2 regions of the Ochrobactrum sp. A-1 genome follow, and region 1 is predicted to be linked to the other one. Evidence: predicted binding sites of a transcription regulator. Region 1 holds the regulator's gene; the other holds the start of a gene.
The links. The regulator LexA, encoded in region 1, represses DNA repair genes until DNA is damaged. The targets are predictions, from matches to a motif close to TGTTCNNNNTGTGTTCNG.
Positions count from the first base shown of each region.

Region 2: the regulator LexA is predicted to act here: its motif matches at 8,274-8,291, upstream of MKS82_RS11835 (helicase-related protein).

Region 1 is NZ_JAKVQC010000003.1:103,536-114,457, forward strand. Features, by position in the region: gene MKS82_RS02075 (LpxI family protein) at 1-230, shown strand, start outside; gene lpxB (lipid-A-disaccharide synthase) at 227-1,411, shown strand; gene gltA (citrate synthase) at 1,509-2,801, opposite strand; gene gltX (glutamate--tRNA ligase) at 3,031-4,452, opposite strand; gene MKS82_RS02095 (ComEC/Rec2 family competence protein) at 4,714-7,227, shown strand; gene lexA (transcriptional repressor LexA) at 7,330-8,052, opposite strand; gene MKS82_RS02105 (molybdopterin molybdotransferase MoeA) at 8,292-9,506, opposite strand; gene moaC (cyclic pyranopterin monophosphate synthase MoaC) at 9,591-10,067, opposite strand; gene trpC (indole-3-glycerol phosphate synthase TrpC) at 10,071-10,871, opposite strand; gene trpD (anthranilate phosphoribosyltransferase) at 10,888-10,922, opposite strand, start outside.
Region 2 is NZ_JAKVQC010000004.1:456,381-467,302, forward strand. Features, by position in the region: gene cdlP (cell division protease CdlP) at 1-541, shown strand, start outside; gene MKS82_RS11810 (MOSC domain-containing protein) at 544-1,251, shown strand; gene MKS82_RS11815 (RNA polymerase factor sigma-32) at 1,297-2,232, opposite strand; gene MKS82_RS11820 (CarD family transcriptional regulator) at 2,638-3,219, opposite strand; gene fdxA (ferredoxin FdxA) at 3,794-4,132, opposite strand; gene MKS82_RS11830 (RNA-binding S4 domain-containing protein) at 4,626-5,015, opposite strand; gene MKS82_RS11835 (helicase-related protein) at 5,017-8,103, opposite strand; gene MKS82_RS11840 (acetyl-CoA C-acetyltransferase) at 8,822-10,006, opposite strand; gene tnpA (IS66-like element accessory protein TnpA) at 10,286-10,744, shown strand; gene tnpB (IS66 family insertion sequence element accessory protein TnpB) at 10,741-10,922, shown strand, end outside.

The sequences.
Region 1 (10,922 bases):
GCGGCGGCGTTCTGGTCAAGATGGCTAAGCCGCAGCAGGACGAAAGAGCCGATCTCCCAACTATCGGAATTTCGACGGTTGATAACGCCGCAAAGGCGGGATTATCAGGAATAGCGGTTGAGGCGGGCAGGACATTCATTCTAGGCTTCGGCGAAACCATCGCGGCAGCGAATGAAAAAGGCATTTTCATAGAGACTGTCAGCCGCGGGCGAAAGGATACTAGGAAGTGAGCACCAACAGCCGGCCATTGAAAATAGCAATCGTGGCCGGTGAAGAATCCGGTGATCTTCTTGGTGCCGATTTGATTGACGCTCTGCGAAACCAGACTGACCGGCTGGTTGATATCGTCGGTGTTGGCGGCGATCACCTAGCGGCTAGGGGGATGACGTCCTTCTTTGACCCGCACGAGATTGCGCTTATGGGGCTCGGTGCAATTCTGAAGAACTTGCCGGGGCTAATGCGGCGTATCGGTCAGACCGCGCGGCGCATCGTTGCAGAGAAGCCAGATTGCGTTCTCCTGATCGACAGCCCGGAGTTTACCCATCGTGTCGCCCAGAAGATCAAGGCTGCCAATCCATCAATTCCTATTGTGAAATATATAGCGCCGAGTGTCTGGGCCTGGCGTCCGCAACGCGCCAGGGCGATGAAGGCATATTTTGACCATGTGCTGACTATTCTTCCGTTTGAAGTTGAGGTCATGCAACGATTGAGCGGACCAAGTGCAACGTATGTCGGGCACCGCCTTTCGAGTTATGGCCCGATCTTGCAAGCGCGGGCAGAGCAGAAGGCTTTGGAAAGAGGGCGAACTGCTGAATCCCGGAAAACATTGCTTGTTTTACCGGGTTCACGTCGCACTGAAATCCAAATGCTTATGGAGCCGCTCGGACAAGCTGTCGGTGAGCTCGCCGCGCGAGTTGAAAAGCTCGATGTCGTTCTGCCGACATTGCCGCGCATCGAGGAAATGGTACGGGATCTTTCAAAGAACTGGGCCGTCAAACCGCTCATTGTCTTAGGTGATGAGGAAAAGTGGAAAGCATTTTCGAAAGCCGATGCCGCGCTCGCCGCCTCCGGCACCGTCTCACTGGAGTTGGCCCTCTCGCGCATTCCAAGCGTGCTTTCCTATAAGGCGGACTGGTTTGCGCGCAAGTTCTTGATGCCGAAGATTACGATCTGGAGTGCGGCTCTGCCGAATATTATTGCCGACGAACCAATCGTGCCTGAATATTTCAATGAGTTTGTCCGTCCGGGAATGCTCGCGCGCAACCTTGAGCGGCTGATGCGGCCCGGATCGGCGCGACAAGCACAACTGGACGGATTTGACAGAGTTGCGTCGATCATGGCGACGGAGCAACCTTCCGGCGAGATCGGCGCGCGGGTCATTCTGGAACTGGCTGGCGATACCAGAAACTGATTTCGCCGCGCAGGCGCTTCGCATTTTTGCTGGGGCTGCTCCGGAAACGAAAAACCCGGTTGTTTTGGCAACCGGGTTTTTTCTTGCTGATTGATAATTATTTGCGCTTTGCGAGCGGCACGTAATCGCGTTCGGCAGCGCCGGTATAGAGCTGGCGCGGACGGCCAATCTTCTGCTGCGGATCTTCGATCATTTCCTTCCACTGTGCGACCCAGCCGACGGTGCGGGCGAGAGCAAAGAGAACCGTGAACATTTCGGTTGGGAAGCCGAGAGCCTTCAGCGTGATGCCGGAGTAGAAGTCGATATTCGGATAAAGCTTCTTCTCAATGAAGTATTCGTCCGTCAGGGCGATCTTTTCCAGTTCCATCGCAACGTCGAGCAATGGATCATCCTTGATGCCGAGTTCGCCCAGAACTTCATGGCAGGTCTTCTGCATGATCTTGGCGCGCGGGTCGTAGTTCTTGTAGACGCGGTGACCGAAGCCCATCAGACGGAACGGATCGTTCTTATCCTTTGCACGGGCGATGAATTCTGGAATACGGTCAACGGAACCAATTTCAGCCAGCATGTTGAGTGCAGCTTCATTTGCGCCGCCATGGGCAGGACCCCACAGGCAGGCAACGCCGGCAGCGATACATGCAAATGGATTGGCGCCAGAAGAACCGGCGAGACGCACGGTCGAGGTCGAGGCGTTCTGCTCATGATCGGCGTGGAGGATGAAGATTCGGTCCATAGCGCGAGCCAGAACCGGATTGACCTTGTAATCTTCGCATGGAACGCCAAAGCACATATGCAGGAAGTTCGATGCAAAATCGAGGTCGTTCTTCGGATACATGAACGGCTGGCCGATATGGTATTTGTAAGCCATGGCAGCAAGCGTCGGAACCTTGGCGATCAGACGGATCGAAGCGACCATACGCTGATGCGGATCGGTGATGTCGGTCGAGTCATGATAGAAGGCCGACATTGCACCAACGCAACCGACCATCACAGCCATCGGATGGGCATCGCGACGGAAGCCCGTAAAGAACTTCGTCATCTGTTCGTGGATCATCGTGTGGCGCGTCACACGATAGTCGAAGTCAGACTTCTGGGTTGCCGTCGGCAATTCGCCGTAGAGAAGCAGATAGCAGGTTTCCAGAAAATCACCGTGTTCGGCGAGCTGATCGATCGGGTAACCGCGATAGAGCAGCGTGCCTTCATCGCCATCAATGTAAGTGATCTTGGATTCGCACGATGCAGTGGACGTGAAGCCCGGATCGTAGGTGAACATCTGGGAATTCTTGTAGAGTGGACCGATATCAACGACGTCTGGTCCGACAGTGCCTTGTCGCACAGGCAGGTCGAATGTTTTGCCTTCTAGTGTAAAGCTGGCTGTCCTATCTGACATCGTGTTTCCTTTCATGTCCACTTTGCCGCCCGCACGACGGCAGAATTGTAATCGTCGTTATAATTTGTCTTTTATCTTTTGGCATGGTCCCCGGCTTGCGGGGGCCATCAGCGTTTCACGCATTATCCTAACGATTTTGCCCGTCAAACTATCCCAAACGGTTCGTGATGCAATGCGTAATTTGAACTATTTACGCCGGTTTTGTCACGTCAGCGTGAATGTTTCCACCTTAACCGATTTGATCGCGAATACGTCCAAGTGACTCTTCGCGTCCAAGGACGAAAAGCACGTCGAACACGCCCGGAGAGGTGGCGCGACCAGTCAATGCTGCACGTAGGGGCTGTGCAATCTTGCCCAGTTTCAGCCCGGTTTTCTCTGCGTGAGTCCGTACGACCGCATCAAGTGATTCAGCGGTCCACTCTTCAGCTGCTTCCAAATCCGGGAGAACGGATTTAAGGACGGAGCGGCCTTCCTCATTCAGGAGCGAAGCTGCCTTCTCATCAAGGTCGAGCGGACGGTCTGCGAAGATAAACTTCGATCCGTCGGCCAGTTCCACCAGAGTTTTGGCACGATCCTTGAGGCCCGGCATAGCGGCGAGCAATTGTGCGCTGCGCTTGTCGTCCAGCGCGTCCGCAATTTCCTTGCCGCCTTCGATTTCTGGTAGAACAGCGATAAGTGCATCGTAAAGCGCCTTGTCGTCGCTGGCGCGCATATAGACGCCATTGACTGCCTCAAGCTTCTGAAAGTCGAAGCGGGCCGCGCCCTTGTTGATGTCCTTCACGTCGAACCATTCGATCATCTGTTCGGTCGACATGATTTCGTCGTCACCGTGGCTCCAGCCGAGACGTACCAGATAGTTGCGCAAGGCCGCAGGCAAATAGCCCATCGCACGGTAGGCATCCACACCCAAAGCGCCATGTCGCTTGGAGAGTTTTGCACCGTCTGCACCATGAATAAGGGGGATATGCGACATTTGCGGCACGTCCCAGCCCATTGCATCGTAGATGACGGTCTGTCGCGCAGCATTGGTCAGATGATCATCACCGCGAATGATGTGCGTCACACCCATATCGTGATCATCGACAACGACTGCATGCATGTAAGTCGGCGTACCATCGGAACGCAGAATGATAAAATCATCCAGATCCTTGTTCGGAAAACGCACGTCACCCTGCACGGCGTCCTGCACGAGGGTTTCACCTTCCTGTGGAGCCTTGATCCGGATGACCGGCTTTACGCCAGCAGGCGCTTCAGACGGATCACGATCACGCCAGCGACCGTCATAACGCGGCGGGCGGCCTTCGGCCCGTGCTTTCTCACGCATTTCTTCCAGCTCTGCTGGCGTAGCATAACAATAGTATGCCTTGCCACGAGCGACGAGTTCTTCTGCCACTTCGCGATGACGAGGTGCGCGTTCGAACTGCGAGATGGCATCACCGTCCCAATCCAGGCCCAGCCAGGTCAGCCCATCGAGAATGGCAGCCGTAGCGGCGTCTGTGGAACGTTCCCGGTCGGTGTCTTCGATGCGCAACAGCATCTTGCCGCCATTGTGCTTGGCATAGAGCCAGTTGAACAAGGCAGTACGCGCACCACCAATGTGCAGATACCCCGTGGGCGAGGGGGCAAAACGGGTAACAACCGGTTTCGACATGATAGCTCCACTATGACATGCGCCTTTTAAGAGCAGCGGCAAATGCCGAGACACTAGCGCAAACTTGAATTCTGACGCCTGCGGGAGAAACTCCGGCAGGTAATCGGGGTCCACGATGCGAACCCACTCGATTTCGGCTGCGGTTCATGTAGCATAGGCAGCAATGTGCGCAAGGGTTTCGCATCCCTTTCGTGCTGATGTGCCGTCGTTCTTTCGGGGTATTTTGACGGTTGGGGCTAACTTTTGCGGTCAGGCGGGGGCATGACAGGCATCAGGGAAGCGAGCGATGTAAACGAACGGGCGCTTGTCAGAGGCATGCCCGACGGTTTGGTGCGCGCACTGCTGCCAGAGGTCTGGCCCCACAATGAAACGGAACTCCAGGTAAGTCCTGAGTCGGTCAAGCCGCCTGTACTGCGCCTGCGTGAACGCTTCCTCTCTTTTCCCTTCGTTGCGGCGGATCAGGTCTGGACCGCAATCGAAACTGAAGAAGGACGTGGCATACTCTTTCTTCTGCTGCCGGTTTTTGCCGGTATTGGCGCGATCATCTATTTTACGCTCTCATTCGAGCCTGCATGGACACCACTTTTGTCCACGCTCGGGATCGCCGTAGTATTGCGGATTGTGACGCGCAGACAATTCGCCGCTGCGCAAGGCGTGACATTGGCGATCGCTCTGCTGGCAGGGCTTTTGGTCGGCAAATGGGAGACGGAACGCCGTGCGACACCGATGCTGGGCTCCGATGTGGCGACACGCGTAACGGGCCGGGTTGTTGCTCTTGAATACCAGGATAACGGCAGCTGGCGGATAACGCTTGATGTGCTCCAGACCGAACGCCCCAAACTCCGTTTTCCGCCCAAGCGCATCCGCGTCAATGCAAGGGACATTCCTGCATCGACGGTGATCGGCGGCGGACTGACGGGTTGTGCCCGATTGCGGACCCCTTCAGGCCCGGTTCGCCCCGGCAACTATGATTTCTCGTTTCACGCTTATTTCAATGGGATTGGCGACAATGGTTTCTTTCTCGGAACACCCAAAGTGGCGACGGTTTCTCCGCCAGATGAACTGACTGCGGAAATTTCCCAGTGGATTGCCATGTTGCGTGTTCGGGTGTCTGAACGAATCGAGGAAGTGATAGGTGGGGAGGATGGCAGTGTCGCCTCGGCACTCGTAGCAGGCACGCGGGCGGGGATTAGTGAGCAGACGAATGAAGATCTGCGCAAAGCGGGGCTTGCGCATATTCTGTCGATCTCCGGCTTGCATATGGCGCTTGCAGCCGGAGTCGTCATGCTGACGTTGCGATCTCTTTTCGCTCTTTTTCCGGCTTTCAGCGTGCGGCATCCCGTGAAGAAGTATGCGGCATTTCTCTCCCTGCTAAGCTGTACTTTCTATCTTGCGATGTCGGGTGCGGATGTGGCGGCACAACGAAGCTATGTAATGATCGCGGTCATGCTTGGTGCATTGCTGGTGGACCGTGCTGCTATCAGTATGCGCAATCTGGCGATCGCGGCCATGGCTATGATTGCAATCTCGCCGCATGAAATATTGGGGCCGAGTTTTCAAATGTCTTTTTCGGCTACGGCCGCGTTGATTGCAGGTTTTGCCTGGTGGAGCGAGCGGAACGCGATCGGGCAGGTTGGAGCGGGAAAGCGTGGGAAGGCCACCTATGGCTTCGCTGGAAAAGTCCTGAAGCCTATCACAGCTGCGGCTGGTACTTCACTCATTGCCGGACTGGCGAGCGGGATTTTTGCAGCTTATCATTTCAACAACACAGCGCCGTTCGGCTTGGTAGGAAATGTCCTCGCTGAGCCCGTAATAGCTCTTCTCGTAATGCCGTTTGCCGTCTTCGGCCTTGTGTTGATGCCATTGCAACTGGACTGGGTGCCTTTGCAGATAATGGGCTGGGGTATCTTCGCTGTCAGACACATTGCCTCTTTTGTTGCGGCGTGGTCCCCCGATGGCAATCCCGGCGCCATGCCTGCACTCACTCTCGTTTTCTGGACCATTGCGCTTGTTCTGGCTGTTGTTCTGTCGACGAGATTGAAGGTGTTGGCGCTGCCCTTCATCGTTCTTGGGTTCGCTGCTTTCGTCAGGGAACCTTTTCCCGACATCGTGATATCAGAAGATGCCAAACTGGTTGGAGTCCGACTGGCTGATGGGAGATTTGCAGTCAATCGGAGCCGTCCGTCGCAATTTACAGTCGATAATTGGAAAACAGCATATCTGGTCGAAGAATTCATTGCACCGCCATCGGGTAAAAACAGAAAACGAACCGATGCGGACGGGTTCGAATGTGAAGATGGATTGTGCACGATCAACTTGCGCGATGGCCACACACTGGCCTACACAGCAGATATCGCAATGCAAGAGACCGCCTGCAACATCGGCGATGTGGTCATTCTCGCTGTTCCTGGCAAGGAATCTTCGTGCGGGCGCTCAACAACTCTGAGCATCAGTAAACGCGATCTGGCGCTAAAGGGATCTGTGGAGATAAGACTCGGAAAAACAGAAGAACAAAACCGAACTCATCAGGCCTTATCCTTAATTTCTCCCAAAACAACGAAAGCTGAGGCGGCGTCGCCAACATCTGAACTGCAACAGGACAGCCGGATAACATTTGCTGTCGATACACCGAGCCGTCCCTGGCATTTGCATCGCATCCATTCACGTCCGGCACGCGGTTTAGCGGAACGCGAGTACAAACCAAAATCCCGTTCTGCCCAAAATGCAGCAAGCTGTTCATCAGACGCCAATGATGATGCAAATCGCTGCGAATGATCCCAGAAGGCTCCCGGCTAAAAGGGAACTTTGGATACGTCCTATCTCTTTGCTTTACGCATTTTCCAGCGCAAAGCCGTTTCTCTTTTTGCCGGAAACATCTTAATAGCGGCGGATCAGGCCAACGAGCTTGCCTTGAACGCGCACTCGGTCGGGGCCGAAGATTCGTGTCTCATAGGCAGGGTTGGCTGCTTCGAGCGCGATGGATGCACCCTTACGACGAAAGCGCTTCAACGTGGCTTCTTCGTCATCGACGAGAGCGACGACGATTTCACCAGGATTTGCGGATTCGCCACGCTTGATGATGACTGTGTCTCCATCGAAAATTCCGGCATCGATCATTGAATCGCCTCTGACCTCGAGAGCGTAATGCTCACCCGCACCAATCATTTCTGGTGGAAGGCTGAGGGAATGGGTCTGATTCTGGATGGCTGAAATCGGCACACCAGCAGCAATTCGCCCCATGACCGGCACGGAAACAGTTGCGGACGTGTCGTCATTCGTGGCCACAGGGGCAGGGCGCAACGGTGGAGGCGACGGCGCTTTGCCAAGGCTGCCTTCGATAACGCTAGGAGCGAACTTCTTTTGTGCATTGAGCCCTGGAGCAATAGAATCCGGCAGGCGCAGGACCTCAAGCGCACGTGCTCGGTTCGGCAAACGACGGATGAAGCCACGTTCCTCCAGAGCGGTGATCAGACGATGGATACCCGATTTTGAAGCCAGATCGAGCGCTTCCTTCATTTCATCGAAAGACGGGGGAATGCCCGTTTCTTTTAGACGTTCATGAATGAACAGCAGAAGCTCGTGCTGTTTACGGGTTAACATGCGCGACACCCTCCCGGCCAAGAATCGAGAAAAACAAAACCAGAACGAACACTATATGTTCCAGTCTTGTTCTGCAATGGTTTTAAAATCATTAACGCTTGAGCCGAGAGCGAACGGAATGCCATGCTTGCAGAGCTTTATTTGCAAGTCAGGGCAATGTGAAGTTAAAATAATTTATAATTTACAATAGATTATATGTTGTTCTTCATGCATTATCGAGGTCGAACGTTGTGTCAAATCTATAGCATGAGGACACGGCAATCGTCGCCGACCGCAGCTTCTGGGGCGTTCTCATCCCTGATGAGAAGTGCTTTCGAGCCGACGAGAGCCGAAAGCATAGACGAATCCTGGATTGGAAATGGCTTTGCTATCAGAGTTCCATCCGGGGTTGATTCGATTGTAGCTCGGATATAATCGCGGCGGTGGTCATTCGCAGGTAGGGTAGCGCCCAGCTTTGCGGTCCGGATATCGGCATCGAGGCTGGTTCCGGCAAGCTTGGCGACAAGCGGACGGAGAAAGACAAGGCTACAGACGAGACTCGAAACGGGATTGCCTGGCAAGCCTATGACATGCACAATTTTGCCGTTCACACTGATGCGTCCGTACATCAGGGGTTTGCCCGGCCTCATGGCTATCTTCCAAAAATCGAGATTGACCCCCAATTTCTGAAGCGCACCATGCACAAAATCCCGGTCACCGACGGACGCGCCGCCAATCGTAACCAGAATGTCGATGCCACTTTGCAGGCTGTCTGCTATTGCCTGTTCGATCTTGGCAGGATCGTCCGGAATAATCCCCTTATCTTCAGGGCTGCCGCCCGCTCGCCTTATGATTTCAGCGATTCCGACACTGTTTGACGCAACAATCTGGTCTTTTCCGGGTGTTTCACCCGGCGCGACAAGCTCATCACCGGTCGCGACGATTGCTACCTTGGGTTTTTGGAATACGTCGATTTTCGCGTGTCCGCTTGCAGCGGCGAGCGACAGGGCAGCGGCATCCAACTCACGTCCGCTCGAAATGACGATATTACCAGGCGAAAAGTCGAGCCCCGCGCGGCGTATATGCCGTCCCGGCTCTATTCCTTCGTGAACAGTGAGCCGGTTACCCAAACGCTCGGTGTGTTCCTGAATGACAATTGTGTCTGTGCCTTTGGGCAGTGGCGCGCCGGTGAAAATGCGAACCGCCTGTCCGATCCCCAATTTGCCCTCGAAGCGGTTGCCCGCCGCCGATTCACCGATGATGTCGAAATCAACTGGATAAGAGATGTTGTCCGGTGCGATCAGGGCGTAACCATCCATTGCCGACCCGTCGAAAGGCGGCTGGAGAAAATGCGCCAGCACAGGTGTTGCAACCACGCGCCCGCCCGCATCGGACAAGGTGACTTGCTCTTTGCCGTGCGGTTCCGCAGATTTCAGGATGCGGGCCAGTGCTTCATCGACCGGGAGAAGGGACATGGTGTTTCCTCTCGAACTGAATTGTGGACCCGTTTAGAGCATAAAACCTGTCTGGAAGAATTGATCCAGAACAAGGTTCAGCGATTATGCCGTCCAGTCACCTGATTTGCCGCCGCTTTTTTCGGTAACGCGGATGCCGCCGATCTCCATATGTTTGTCGACGGCTTTGGCCATGTCATAGATGGTAAGACACGTTACGGAAACGGCAGTGAGGGCTTCCATTTCCACGCCAGTGCGTCCTTTGAGCTTGGCGAGTGCGCGAACGCGCAAACCGGGTAGTGCCTGATCCGGTTCGATTTCGACAGCGACTTTGGTCAGCATAAGCGGATGGCAGAGGGGAATCAGGTCGGCGGTCTTTTTTGCCGCCATGATGCCTGCCAGACGCGCAGCGCCAATGACGTCACCCTTCGCGGCATTGCCTTCCAGAATGATCGCCAGCGTTTCCGGCTTCATTCTGACTGATCCTTCGGCTGTGGCTTGGCGTTCGGTTTCATCCTTCGCCCCAACATCCACCATATTGGCAGCACCAGTCTGGTCGATATGGGTGAGCTTGGACGTCATCGGTCAGGCCTTGCCGGTCAGGAGTTCACGGGTAGCCGCAGTGACATCTTCCCGGCGCATCAGGCTCTCGCCGATGAGGAAGGTCCCGATTCCGGATTTTTCCAAACGCAGGCAATCTTCGTGTGTGAATATGCCGCTTTCACCAACCAGAACACGATCGGAAGGTGCCATTCTCGACAGGCGTTCCGACACGGCGAGATCAACCTCAAACGTACGCAAATTGCGATTGTTGACGCCGAGCAGACGCGACGAAAGCTTCAGTGCGCGTTCCATCTCGGTTTCGTCGTGAACTTCGATGAGTGCATCCATGCCAAGATCGAACGCGGTTTCTTCCAACGCCTTTGCCAGATCGTCATCGACGCTAGCAAGAATGATCAGAATGCAGTCCGCACCCCAGCTACGCGCTTCATGCACTTGGTAGGTATCGAACAGAAAGTCTTTGCGCAGGGCTGGGAGACTGCAAGCGTTACGCGCTGCTGTCAGAAATTCCGGTGCTCCCTGAAAGGACGGCGTGTCAGTCAGTACGGAAAGACAAGCGGCACCGCCGGTCTCGTAGGCTTTTGCAAGTGCTGGCGGATCGAAATCAGGGCGGATGAGGCCTTTCGAAGGGCTTGCCTTCTTGATCTCGGCGATCAGTGCAAATTCACCAGCAGCGCGTTTGGCCTCCAGCGCGCTGAGGAAACCGCGCGGCGCTTCCTGATCCTGTGCACGCGCCTTGAGATCGGCGACGGTGCGCTCGGCCTTGGCTGCGGCGATTTCCTCGCGCTTGTAAGCCTCGATCTTGCGCAGAATGTCGGTGGACATGACTTAATCCTTTCCGTCAGGCAGCTTTGTTGTTCGAAACGGCAATTACCT
Region 2 (10,922 bases), on a different contig from region 1:
GGCACCAGATGGCTTCACCATCGACAATTCAGCCAATGCGGTCATGGCAAGCGGCCCCGGCGAAGTTGCCATTCGTTTCGATGGCGCATCTCTTCCGGCCGGATCGAATCTTGCCGACTATATCCGGTCCGGCTGGGTGACCGGTCTCGACGACAGTTCGATCCAGACCACCACCATCAATAGATTGCCCGCTGCGACTGCGCGCGCCAGTGCCGACCGATGGCAATTCGACATTGTGGTTATTGGTGCAAACAACAAGGTCTATCGCTTCCTGACGGCGGCACCGAAAGGCAGTAGCGCACTTCTGCCTGCTTCACAGACGGTCACCCAGTCCTTCCGCCTGCTGTCGCCAGCCGAACAAAACGCCATCAAGCCGCTTCGCATCCGCGTCGTGACGGTGAAGCCGGGCGACACGCTGGCCAGCCTGTCGGCACGCATGCAGGGCACCACCCGCAAGCTGGAACTGTTCCGCCTTCTCAATGCCATGTCGGCGGGAGCGACGGTTTCGGTCGGCGACCGCGTGAAGCTGATCAGCGAGTAACTATGATAACGGAAACACTTATCCACTCTGTCCTTGCTGGAAAAGTCGCTCCTCTCGGGGCTCGCGGCGTTCCAAGCGGCATCGACAAGCAGCCGGTTTCCGGCAAGGCCCGCGTGACTTTCGAAGGGCTGGACTGCGACGCGCAGGGCGATCGGAAAGTGCATGGCGGCCCGGAAAAGGCGCTTCATCATTACCCGCACGATCATTATGCGGTCTGGCGCGAAGAGATTGGCGAAAACCCGCGTCTGAATCTGCGCGGTGCTTTCGGCGAAAACATCTCCACGTCGGGTCTCGATGAACACAATGTTGCCGTGGGCGACAGGTTCCGGCTCGGCAGTGCACTTGTCGAGGTTTCACAGGGCCGCCAGCCTTGCTGGAAACTGAACGAACGCTTTGCAACCGCCGACATGGCCGTGCGCGTCCAGAAGACGGGACGGACAGGCTGGTATTATCGTGTTCTGGAAGAAGGTCACGTGGAAACCGGCGATTCGATGACACTCTTCGACCGCCTTTCACCGGACTGGACATTGCATCGTGTCTGGCACCTACTTTATGTCGACACGCTAAACTATGACGAACTGTCCGCGATGGCAGAGCTTTCCCATCTCGCCGACAGCTGGAAGCGCTATGCAGTGCGCCGCCTCGAAAATCGTAAGGTCGAGGACTGGTCGTCACGCCTTGAAGGCAAGACTGCGGAACCGCAAAAGTAAGGAGCCGTTCGGCCCCTCTACTTGTGTTGCCCTGTTTGTAACAGCTTACGCTTGATAGGCCGCCAGTTCGTGCTGGCTCAAGAGGGCAATCTTCAGCTTCTCCATAGCACGACTTTCAATCTGCCGTACCCTCTCCTTGGAGATGCCAAGCTTTTCACCCAGCGCTTCGAGCGTCACGCCGTCATCATCGAGACGACGCTCACGGATGATGTGCAATTCGCGCTCGTTCAGCGTGTCCAGAGCCACGTTAAGCCACTGATTACGGCGTTCCATATCGATGGAACTTTCGGCGATCTCGTCCTGCAACGGATGATCGTCAACCAGAAAATCCATACGACGGGACGCGCCAGACTCGTCATTGTTCACAGGTGCCGATAGAGAACTGTCTGGTCCCGAAAGGCGGCTGTCCATGATCTCGACATCGTTTGTCGAAACACCCAACTGATCGGAAATTTCCCGATACATCTCGGCCTTGGTCATATTGTCATCGGACTGAGCCAGTTTCGAACGAAGCCGCCGCAGATTGAAAAACAGCGCCTTTTGCGCCGAACTCGTGCCACCGCGCACGATGGACCAGTTGCGCAGGATATAATCCTGCATAGACGCGCGAATCCACCACGACGCATAGGTCGAAAAACGCACTTCCCGTTCGGGATCGAAACGTGCGGCGGCTTCAAGAAGACCGACGTAACCTTCCTGAATGAGATCGTTCATCGGCAATTTGAACTTGCGGAAGCGCCCGGCCATGGAGATGACCAGTCTCATATGTGCGGATGTGATGCGATGTAGTGCTTCCTGATCTTTCAGTTCCTTCCAGCGAATGGCGAGGGCTCGCTCCTCTTCGCGCTCCAGATAGGGAGCCGACATTGCGCTGCGGATCATGGATTGAGAAGAGGCTGCTGTCGCTGGGAGGCTACGCGCAACCATAGGCATGCGATTGGCTGGAACTGCGGAAGAACTGCACATGGATGACTGCTTCATCTGGTTCTCCTGTTCTGAACTCACGCCCGACGGGCGTTCAGTGGAAGGATATGCCAGTCCCACAAAGACTCCTTGGACGAACGTGCGAATTCGCCCAAAACTCCCCGCCAGGCCTATTCTTTGGCCAATATGATTACGCCGCAAAACAAACCCGTTTACGAACTGGTGTCTGGGAGAACGCATCAGCTGCGATCAGGTTCCCTCTCTCCAAGAGATAATTCTCTGGCAACGCAGGAAGATGACCAGGGAGGTTAATGATTGATTGCGAAATTCAATAGAATTTTAACCAAACCATATTGCCCTCTATTTGCATGGAGGGCTGCGGACCCAATTCCTGCTGGTCAAGTAGCAAACAAAAAAAGCCCGGCTTTGGCCGGGCTTTTTTGAAAGAAAGCGAAGTAAAGCTTATGCGGCTTCGACTTCATCGTCCTCAATATCCGCTTCAGCGTCGGCTTTGCCACGCTTCGGTCCCTTGGCGAGATTTGCTTCGATCAGACGAACTGCTTCGGTTTCCGAAAGCTTGTTCACGGCAGCGATTTCGCGCGCCATGCGATCAAGGGCAGCTTCATAAAGCTGGCGTTCCGAATAAGACTGTTCCGGCTGGTTCTCAGCGCGGAAAAGATCGCGAACGACTTCCGAGATCGAGATCAGATCGCCGGAATTGATCTTCGCATCATATTCCTGGGCGCGGCGCGACCACATGGTACGCTTCACACGTGCGCGACCCTGTACGACCTTCAGTGCACGTTCAACATAGTCGGTCTCCGACAGCTTGCGCATACCGATGGAAGCGGCTTTGGCTACTGGCACCTTCAGGCGCATCTTGTCTTTTTCGAAATCGATCACGAAAAGCTCGAGCTTGTGGCCTGCCACTTCCTGCTCTTCGATGGTGACGATCTGGCCGACGCCATGAGCCGGATACACGATCGCCTCACCGGCCTTGAAACCGCCACGCGCTACTGGAGACTTTTTCTGCTGGGATGACATACGCTTCATTACTCCCTGTTGTGCCCGGCGCAACCCGCCGGTTGACACATGATTTTCGACCGCGCTCCGGAGATAATGAAGCACGGAAGTTGTTTGTCGGTTTGGAACTGAAAACGTATCTGACGGCAAATCTAGCCGACCGGGTGTACGGTGAGGGGGACGACGCCAAATCGCAATCATCTTCCCCGGTGCCATTCAGCCCGGTACTAAAGATCAGCCCTTTCAGAGATTAACGCATAGAGCCACGAATTGACGTCCAGTCACCGAAATTATTGGAGCAACCTAACACAATTTCGCGAAAGAATCAACAAATTGCCAAATATGTCGTATTTGGCAATGCAACACGCCTAAAAGATGGGCGTTTTCCCGTGATTTCATTCGTCTTTTGCCGATGCCTTGCAGAAAAAGCAAGTGATAATTGCTGTATTCGAGCATTGTCAGACAACCTGGCAGTCTTGACAGGCTGAACGTACGTATCTCGGAAGCGCAAGGTCTTCCGAAACAAAGACATACTTATGCAATACCGTCGTGCTTGCAGCAGCATGCAAGCAGCGCTTGCAACACCGGGCCGGTATTAGTCACCACTACCCGGCTCGGCAGAGAAATACTTCTCCAGCTTGCCAGCCACCCCGTCCATTTCCTTGGCTTCCGGCAGGGCATCCTTTTTCGCGGTAATATTGGGCCATTTTGCCGCATATTCCGTATTCAGCTCCAACCACTTGTCGAGGCCCGGCTCGGTGTCGGGGCTTATCGCCTCGGCAGGGCATTCCGGTTCACATACGCCACAGTCGATGCACTCGTCGGGATTGATGACGAGCATGTTTTCGCCTTCGTAGAAGCAATCGACCGGACAGACCTCGACGCAGTCCGTATATTTGCAGCGAATGCAATTATCGGTCACGACATACGTCATCGTCGAACTCCTGTTGCCGCCCGAATTCCAGAAGAGGCAGCTTATCTATCCTACAGCTTTGCGCCGATACTCCGGCAAGCCTACAATCGGCTCGGGGCTTTGGAATATCTCGCCACGAAGTCACTGTGCACGGAAATGGTTGCTAGTGGATTGAATTTGACGTTTGATACCTGCCCGACATCAATCTCATTTCAAACGTCAAATTCGAAAAATCCACTAGATCCATGGGTTTATTAGTGGTCTTTTAGATTCCGACATTTGCTCGAAGTCTGTATCAGACCACTAGCCTCAGCCCATGCCCTTTTATGACAATGCGTGAGGTAACGATTTTATCCTGCCATGACAAGGGTACAAACGCCGCAATGTCACGAAGTCACGCACATCTGAAACAGCATTTCGTTTGAGGGCTTTTGCGTGGAAAAGGCTTTCGCCGGGACGGTTCAACACGCAATTTCCATCACCGCCAAAAGATGCCTGCGGCAACGCGTCCGTCTCAGCTTCCGCGCAAACGATCCGTTTCACGGCGTTCTTTCTTGGTCGGGCGCCCTGCTCCGCTCTCACGTTGTGGCACTACCGCCTCCGCTGCCATCGCAGTAGCAGATGCCGGTGGCGGCGAAAGATCTTCATAAAGAAGCTGGGCTTCGGGCGCTGGACCGCGGCGCTCACCTGGAGCAACTATCTTGTAAATGAGGATACGACGATCAAGTGTGATGGTCAGCACATCGCCAACCTTCACCTGATGAGCGGCCTGCTCAATCTTGTCACGGTTGACCCGGACCTTGCCGCCGACGGCGAGTTTCGCCGCCAGCGATCTTGATTTGACCACGCGCGCAAAGAACAGCCACTTGTCGATTCGCTGTCTTGCGCCCGTTTCTGCAGTCATCTTACTTCTTCATCTGCTCTTTCAGAGCAAGAAGCTTGGCAAAAGGCGAATCGGGATCGATACGCGCAGGACGTTCCTGCTCCACCCGTTTGCCGCCCTGATGGCCATGATCGCGCTTCTGCTGACGCTGATTGCCACCACGGAAGTCACCCTTGGAACCTTCGCGCTTGCCTTCGCCGTCGTGACGCTTTTGCTTGTCGAAGCGCTTGCCGCCACGATCATTGCGTGCCTGCTGCTCTGCTCCGCCTTCCGACTTGCGTGCTTCGCCGCCCTGATCGCGGTTCTGATGACTACGATTCTGGTTGCCGCGATTTTGACGCTGACGGTTCTGATCCTGGTTGCGGTTGCGGCCTTCGAAACGACCCTGACGCCACAGAAGAACAGGCTTTGGCTCTTCAGCCACCGTTTCTGCGGTTTCACCGGCCGATGCGGCTTCTGCCGCTACAGGTGCAGCTTCTTCCGCTTTGGCTTCGGTTTCCGTTTCAGCGACAACAACAGGTGCGGGCACAGGTTCAGCCGCTGGCACAGCAGGCTTCTCAGCCTCTGCGACCGGCGAAACGCCAGTTTCCTTGGCTGCAGCTTCGGCCGCGAAAGCATCCAGCTCAGCAAGCTTCGCCGTGACGGCAGCAGCTTCCATGGCCTCGTGACGATAGCCGAGGCTCTTCAGGATTTCTTCCATATCGTCGGTCGTCGCACCGAGAATGGACATCATGGCAGGCGTGACGATGAAACGTCCGCCGTCATAAGCGCCATCCGGACGCGCACCGGAACCCGGACGCCAGGCAAGCGCCGGGCGAATGAGATCGGCAAGACGTTCGAGAATATCGATGCGCACGGCACGGCGGCCCAACACGCGATAGCCTGCCAGACGGTAGAACATCGGATCGAAGGCGGGATCGACCACGACCGACGTGCGGCCAGCGGCCAGCACATTCACGACATCGCCATAACCGGCCCGTTCGCGGCCATCGTTTTTCAGCGCCCAGAGCAGTGTAATGAGACCGGCAGGAGCAGGCTTCAGCAACATGGGCATGAAGACATGATAGGCACCGAAACGCACGCCGAGACGGCGAAGCGCCGCGCGCGAATCCTGATCGAGCCCACGCACTTCCTCTGCCACATCGCGGCGCGGAAGACTGCCAAGGTTCTCGACGATCTGGAAAGCAAGGCCGCGTGTCATGCCAGTCAGGGCATCAGCGGCAGCCAGATCGGTGAGCGGCTTCAGAACGGTTTCGATATGATGGGCGACGAACCGTTCGATACGCGCGGCAACCTTGTCGCGAGCCGCTCCGGTAAGCTGTTCGTCGGCCAGGATCACCGCACGCGGCTTCAACAGGTCATCACCTGCAACCAGCGTTGCGACCGTTGCGCCAACCCAGCGCATAACGCCATCCGAGCCGAGCGCGAAATCGCCGTTCGGCGCAGCAGCAAAGCGCTCAGCGCGACGTTCGAACTCGGCGGCCAGCGCCTTTTGTGCAGCCGACTTCACCGCCTTGGCGTCCGGCCCATCGGCCTGAACGTCAGCGGTAAAACGGAATCCTTCCAGTTGCCCGACATTGTGGCCTTCGACAATCACGTCTCCGGCAGGGCTGATTTCTGCTTCAAGCATGGCATTCTCTCTCAGGCGCCTCATAAGCACGCTTGTCCTGCGGTCTACAAAGCGTTTCGTCAACCTTTCATGCAGCGCGTCGGACAATCTGTCCTCAATTTCGCGCGTCTTTTCCTGCCAGTGTGTCGGATCGGCAAGCCATCCCGGCCTGTGCGACACAAAAGTCCAGGTTCGAATTTGCGCCACACGATGCGACAGGGTGTCGATTTCCCCCTCTGTGCTATCGGCGCGGCGCACCTGTTCGCTCATATAATCTTCATCGACGCTCCCTCGGCGGACAAGATCCTGATAGATGGTTGCAATGATATCGGCATGCTGCGCCGGCGCGATCTTGCGATAATCGGGCAGCGCGCAGGCGTCCCACAAAAGCTCGATGCGTGCCGGTGTCTTGGCGAGCCGCACAATCTCTTCGTCTTTCGACAAATTTTCAAGCGCTTGTTGATCGACGGCTGGCAAGGCCTTGGCCAATCCTTCGATCGGTGCGGGTGTTTCCAGAGAAAATCGCAGGGAATCGAGCGATGAAAAGTCGAACCGCGCCGTGCGCCACTGCAGAACTTTCACCGGATCGAAATTATGCGCTTCCACCCGCTCGACCAGTTCTTCGTCGAACGGATGCACCTGCCCTGTCACGCCGAAGGTGCCGTCACGCAGGTGTCGGCCCGCGCGCCCGGCGATCTGTCCTACTTCGGCAGGCGTCAGATCGCGGAATTGATAGCCGTCGAATTTGCGGTTCTGCGCAAAGGCGACATGATCGACATCAAGATTAAGACCCATGCCGATAGCATCGGTCGCTACCAGAAAATCGACATCGCCCGACTGGTAAAGTTCAACCTGTGCATTGCGTGTGCGCGGGCTGAGCGCGCCCATCACCACCGCAGCGCCTCCTCGCTGGCGACGGATCAGCTCGGCAATCGCGTAAACTTCATCCGCGGAAAAGGCAACAATGGCGGAACGGTTCGGCAGGCGCGTAATCTTCTTGGAACCGGCATAGGCCAGATGTGACAGGCGCGGACGCGTCACCACATTGATGCCACGCAGAAGCTTTTCCAGAATGCCGCGCATGGTCCCTGCACCAAGCAGGAGCGTCTCCTGCCGTCCGCGCAGATGCAGGATGCGGTCGGTGAATATATGGCCCCGCTCCAGATCACCGGCGAGCTGCACTTCATCGATGGCCACGAAAGCCACGTCGGTACGGCGCGGCATGGCCTCGACCGTGCAGACGGAATAGCGCGCGCCGGGCGGCACGATCTTTTCCTCACCCGTGACCAGCGCGACATTAGCCGCACCGACCCGTTCCACAACGCGGTTATAGACCTCACGCGCCAGAAGGCGCAGCGGCAGGCCGATCATCCCGCTTCCATGCGACAGCATGCGTTCGATGGCCAGATGGGTTTTGCCGGTATTGGTCGGCCCAAGCACCGCAGTCACATCGCGGCCACTCAGGGTCAGCGGCAAATCATGGGCAGGGAGTTGGTTCATGCCAATAATCGGATTCCCGGTACAAATGCCCGTCATGGGCTGGATGCTGGTTCTTGCGATAGCACTATACGACCCGCACCGAAAGCGCTCCTGTTAAGTTTCAGTATGGACGAGTTGCCAACCTTTCGGCGACCGATGTGCTGCCGGTCAATAACTTGTCGATTAACGATTGGAACGACTCTGGAACGAATCGGCGACGAATCGCTGACTCGGATAGCTTCGCCTTTTGTTCACGGCAATATATAGTAAGTCTAACACAAAACCCCACAATATGCTGAATCGGATGTTCCGCTTTTCTGGGTTCTCCTGACGCGAAACGACACCGCCGTTAACTTTTGGCAAAACCTGTCAACAGGCTGTTCCGGTAGCAATGCGATTCTTCAGAAAGTCTTAATGATTACTGATATTTCGTTAATGCCTGAAGAGTTGCAAACTCGATCTCCGTTAACCTTCAGGCCAAAGCCGGAACGAATCGGCGACGAATCGCTGATCTGTAAATATTCTTCATTTGTTCTCACCACATCTGGTGTTCAAAGTGCCCGATGCACCATAGAAAACCGAAACCGGACGAACCTTGATGAGCATTTCTTCGATTTCGCGTTAACTTTTCCGGCAATTCTGTCACGCCGACGCTGCGGATTTCAAACGTCTCGTTGCGGAAACAAAAAGGCGGACGGAGCTATTTCTCCACCCGCCTCTGTTCCAATGAAGGAGAAGGTCAGTCGCGCTCGACGCACAAGGCAACGCCCATACCGCCGCCGATGCAAAGCGTCGCCAGACCGCGCTTGGCATCACGGCGCTGCATTTCGTAAAGCAGCGTTGTCAGAACGCGCGCGCCGGAGGCACCGATCGGATGACCGATCGCGATTGCTCCGCCATTGACGTTGACGATATCCGGATTGAGCCCAAGATCACGCACAACAGCGCAGGACTGCGCTGCAAAGGCTTCATTGGCTTCGACCAGATCGAGATCGCCGACGCTCCAGCCTGCCCTTTCCAGAGCCTTTTTGGTCGCCGGAATAGGACCCGTTCCCATGATCGACGGGTCCACGCCAGCCGTTGCCCAGGAAACGATGCGCGCCAGCGGCTTCACACCACGTTTGACTGCTTCATCCGCATCCATCAGCACAACAGCCGCAGCGCCATCGTTAATCCCGGATGCATTGCCCGCAGTGACTGTTCCTTCCTTGTCGAAGGCCGGTTTCAGCTTGGTCAAAGCCTCCATCGTTGTACCGGGGCGGATATATTCGTCCGCCGAAACAACGATATCCCCCTTGCGACCCTTTACGGTAAAGGGAACGATTTCATCCTCGAACCTGCCGGTAGTCTGTGCCGCCTCAGCCTTCTGCTGGGAGGCCAGCGCAAACTCATCCTGATCACTACGGGTCAATTGCCACTGGCGGGCAATGTTTTCCGCCGTAATCCCCATGTGATAGCCATTAAAGGCATCGATCAGGCCGTCTTTCAGCATGGTGTCGGTCATCTTGAAGTCGCCCATCTTCACGCCTGACCGCAAATGCGCGCAATGCGGCGCCATCGACATGGATTCCTGACCACCCGCCACGATGATCTTGGCATCACCGGAAAGAATCTGTTGCATGCCGAGCGCGACCGCCCGCAAACCGGAACCACATAGCTGGTTGATCGAGAAGGCCGTTGTCTCCTTCGGGCAACCGGCGTCCATTGCCGCCTGCCGCGCCGGGTTCTGCCCTTCACCTGCCGTCAGCACCTGCCCGAGAATAACCTCGTCCACATCCGTCGCCGCCACACCGGCGCGTTCCAACGCGCCTTTGATGACCGTCGCACCCAGTTCATGCGCCGGGACATTGGCAAATGCACCGTTGAAAGCGCCGACTGCGGTGCGGGCCGCGCTGGCAATGACGATGGCTTTCTGGTCGGACATTCTTTCCTCCTTGCAATGTTGCGCAACACAAAGACCAAAATTCCGGCCTTGGCAAGCTTTGCCGTGCGCCAGCAACCGTCTTCATGAAAATCGATAAAGTGTTTTTCCTGTGACAAGAAGCATTCGAGTGTGCATCGCAAGCCATCATCGCTAAATTACACTGAGCTTTATATAGGAGATATCCATGCCTTCACTGACGTGAGCGCGACGAACATCCCACCTTTTCTTTTGTGAATGATGCCGCGAGATAAGCTCCTTCATTGATAGGAGCGGACCGGGATGATTGGAGATCGCGCTGATGCCATGCTTGAAGACATGGATGAAGCCAGGCATGAGGGAAAGTATCGTCGGATCGAGGTGATTACCGGCCGGCGGCAGCGGCGGAATTGGACTGACGAGGAGAAGGCGCGGATCCTTGCGGAAAGCGCGGAACCTGATGTTAACATCTCGGCCGTTGCCCGGCGCTGGGGCGTCAATCGCGGCTTGCTGAACGTCTGGCGCCGGGACGCTGGGCTGACCTCTCAACGATCTGCGAGGTCCAGTGCGCAGCAGGCGATGTTCGTGCCGGTGACGGTAGTTGGCGATCGAACGCCGGCTCCAGGCTCGCCGTCAGATGTCGCCCACTTTGCCGCGGGTCGAATTGAGATCGAGATTGCTGGCGCGCGCATGACGGTTATCGGCCCGGTAGCACCTGAACTGGCGCAAGCGATGGTGGCGGCCTTGCGAGGTCGCCGGTGATCGGAGTTTCGCCGAGTGGCGTGAAGATCATGGTGGCTACGCAACCGGTCGACTTCCGGCGCGGCATGAATGGCCTTGTGGCTTTGGTGGCGTCAGCGCTCGCGGCCGATCCCTATTGTGGCGACGTGTTCGTTTTCCGCGCCAAGCGTCTGGATCGACTTCGCTGCATTTACTGGGA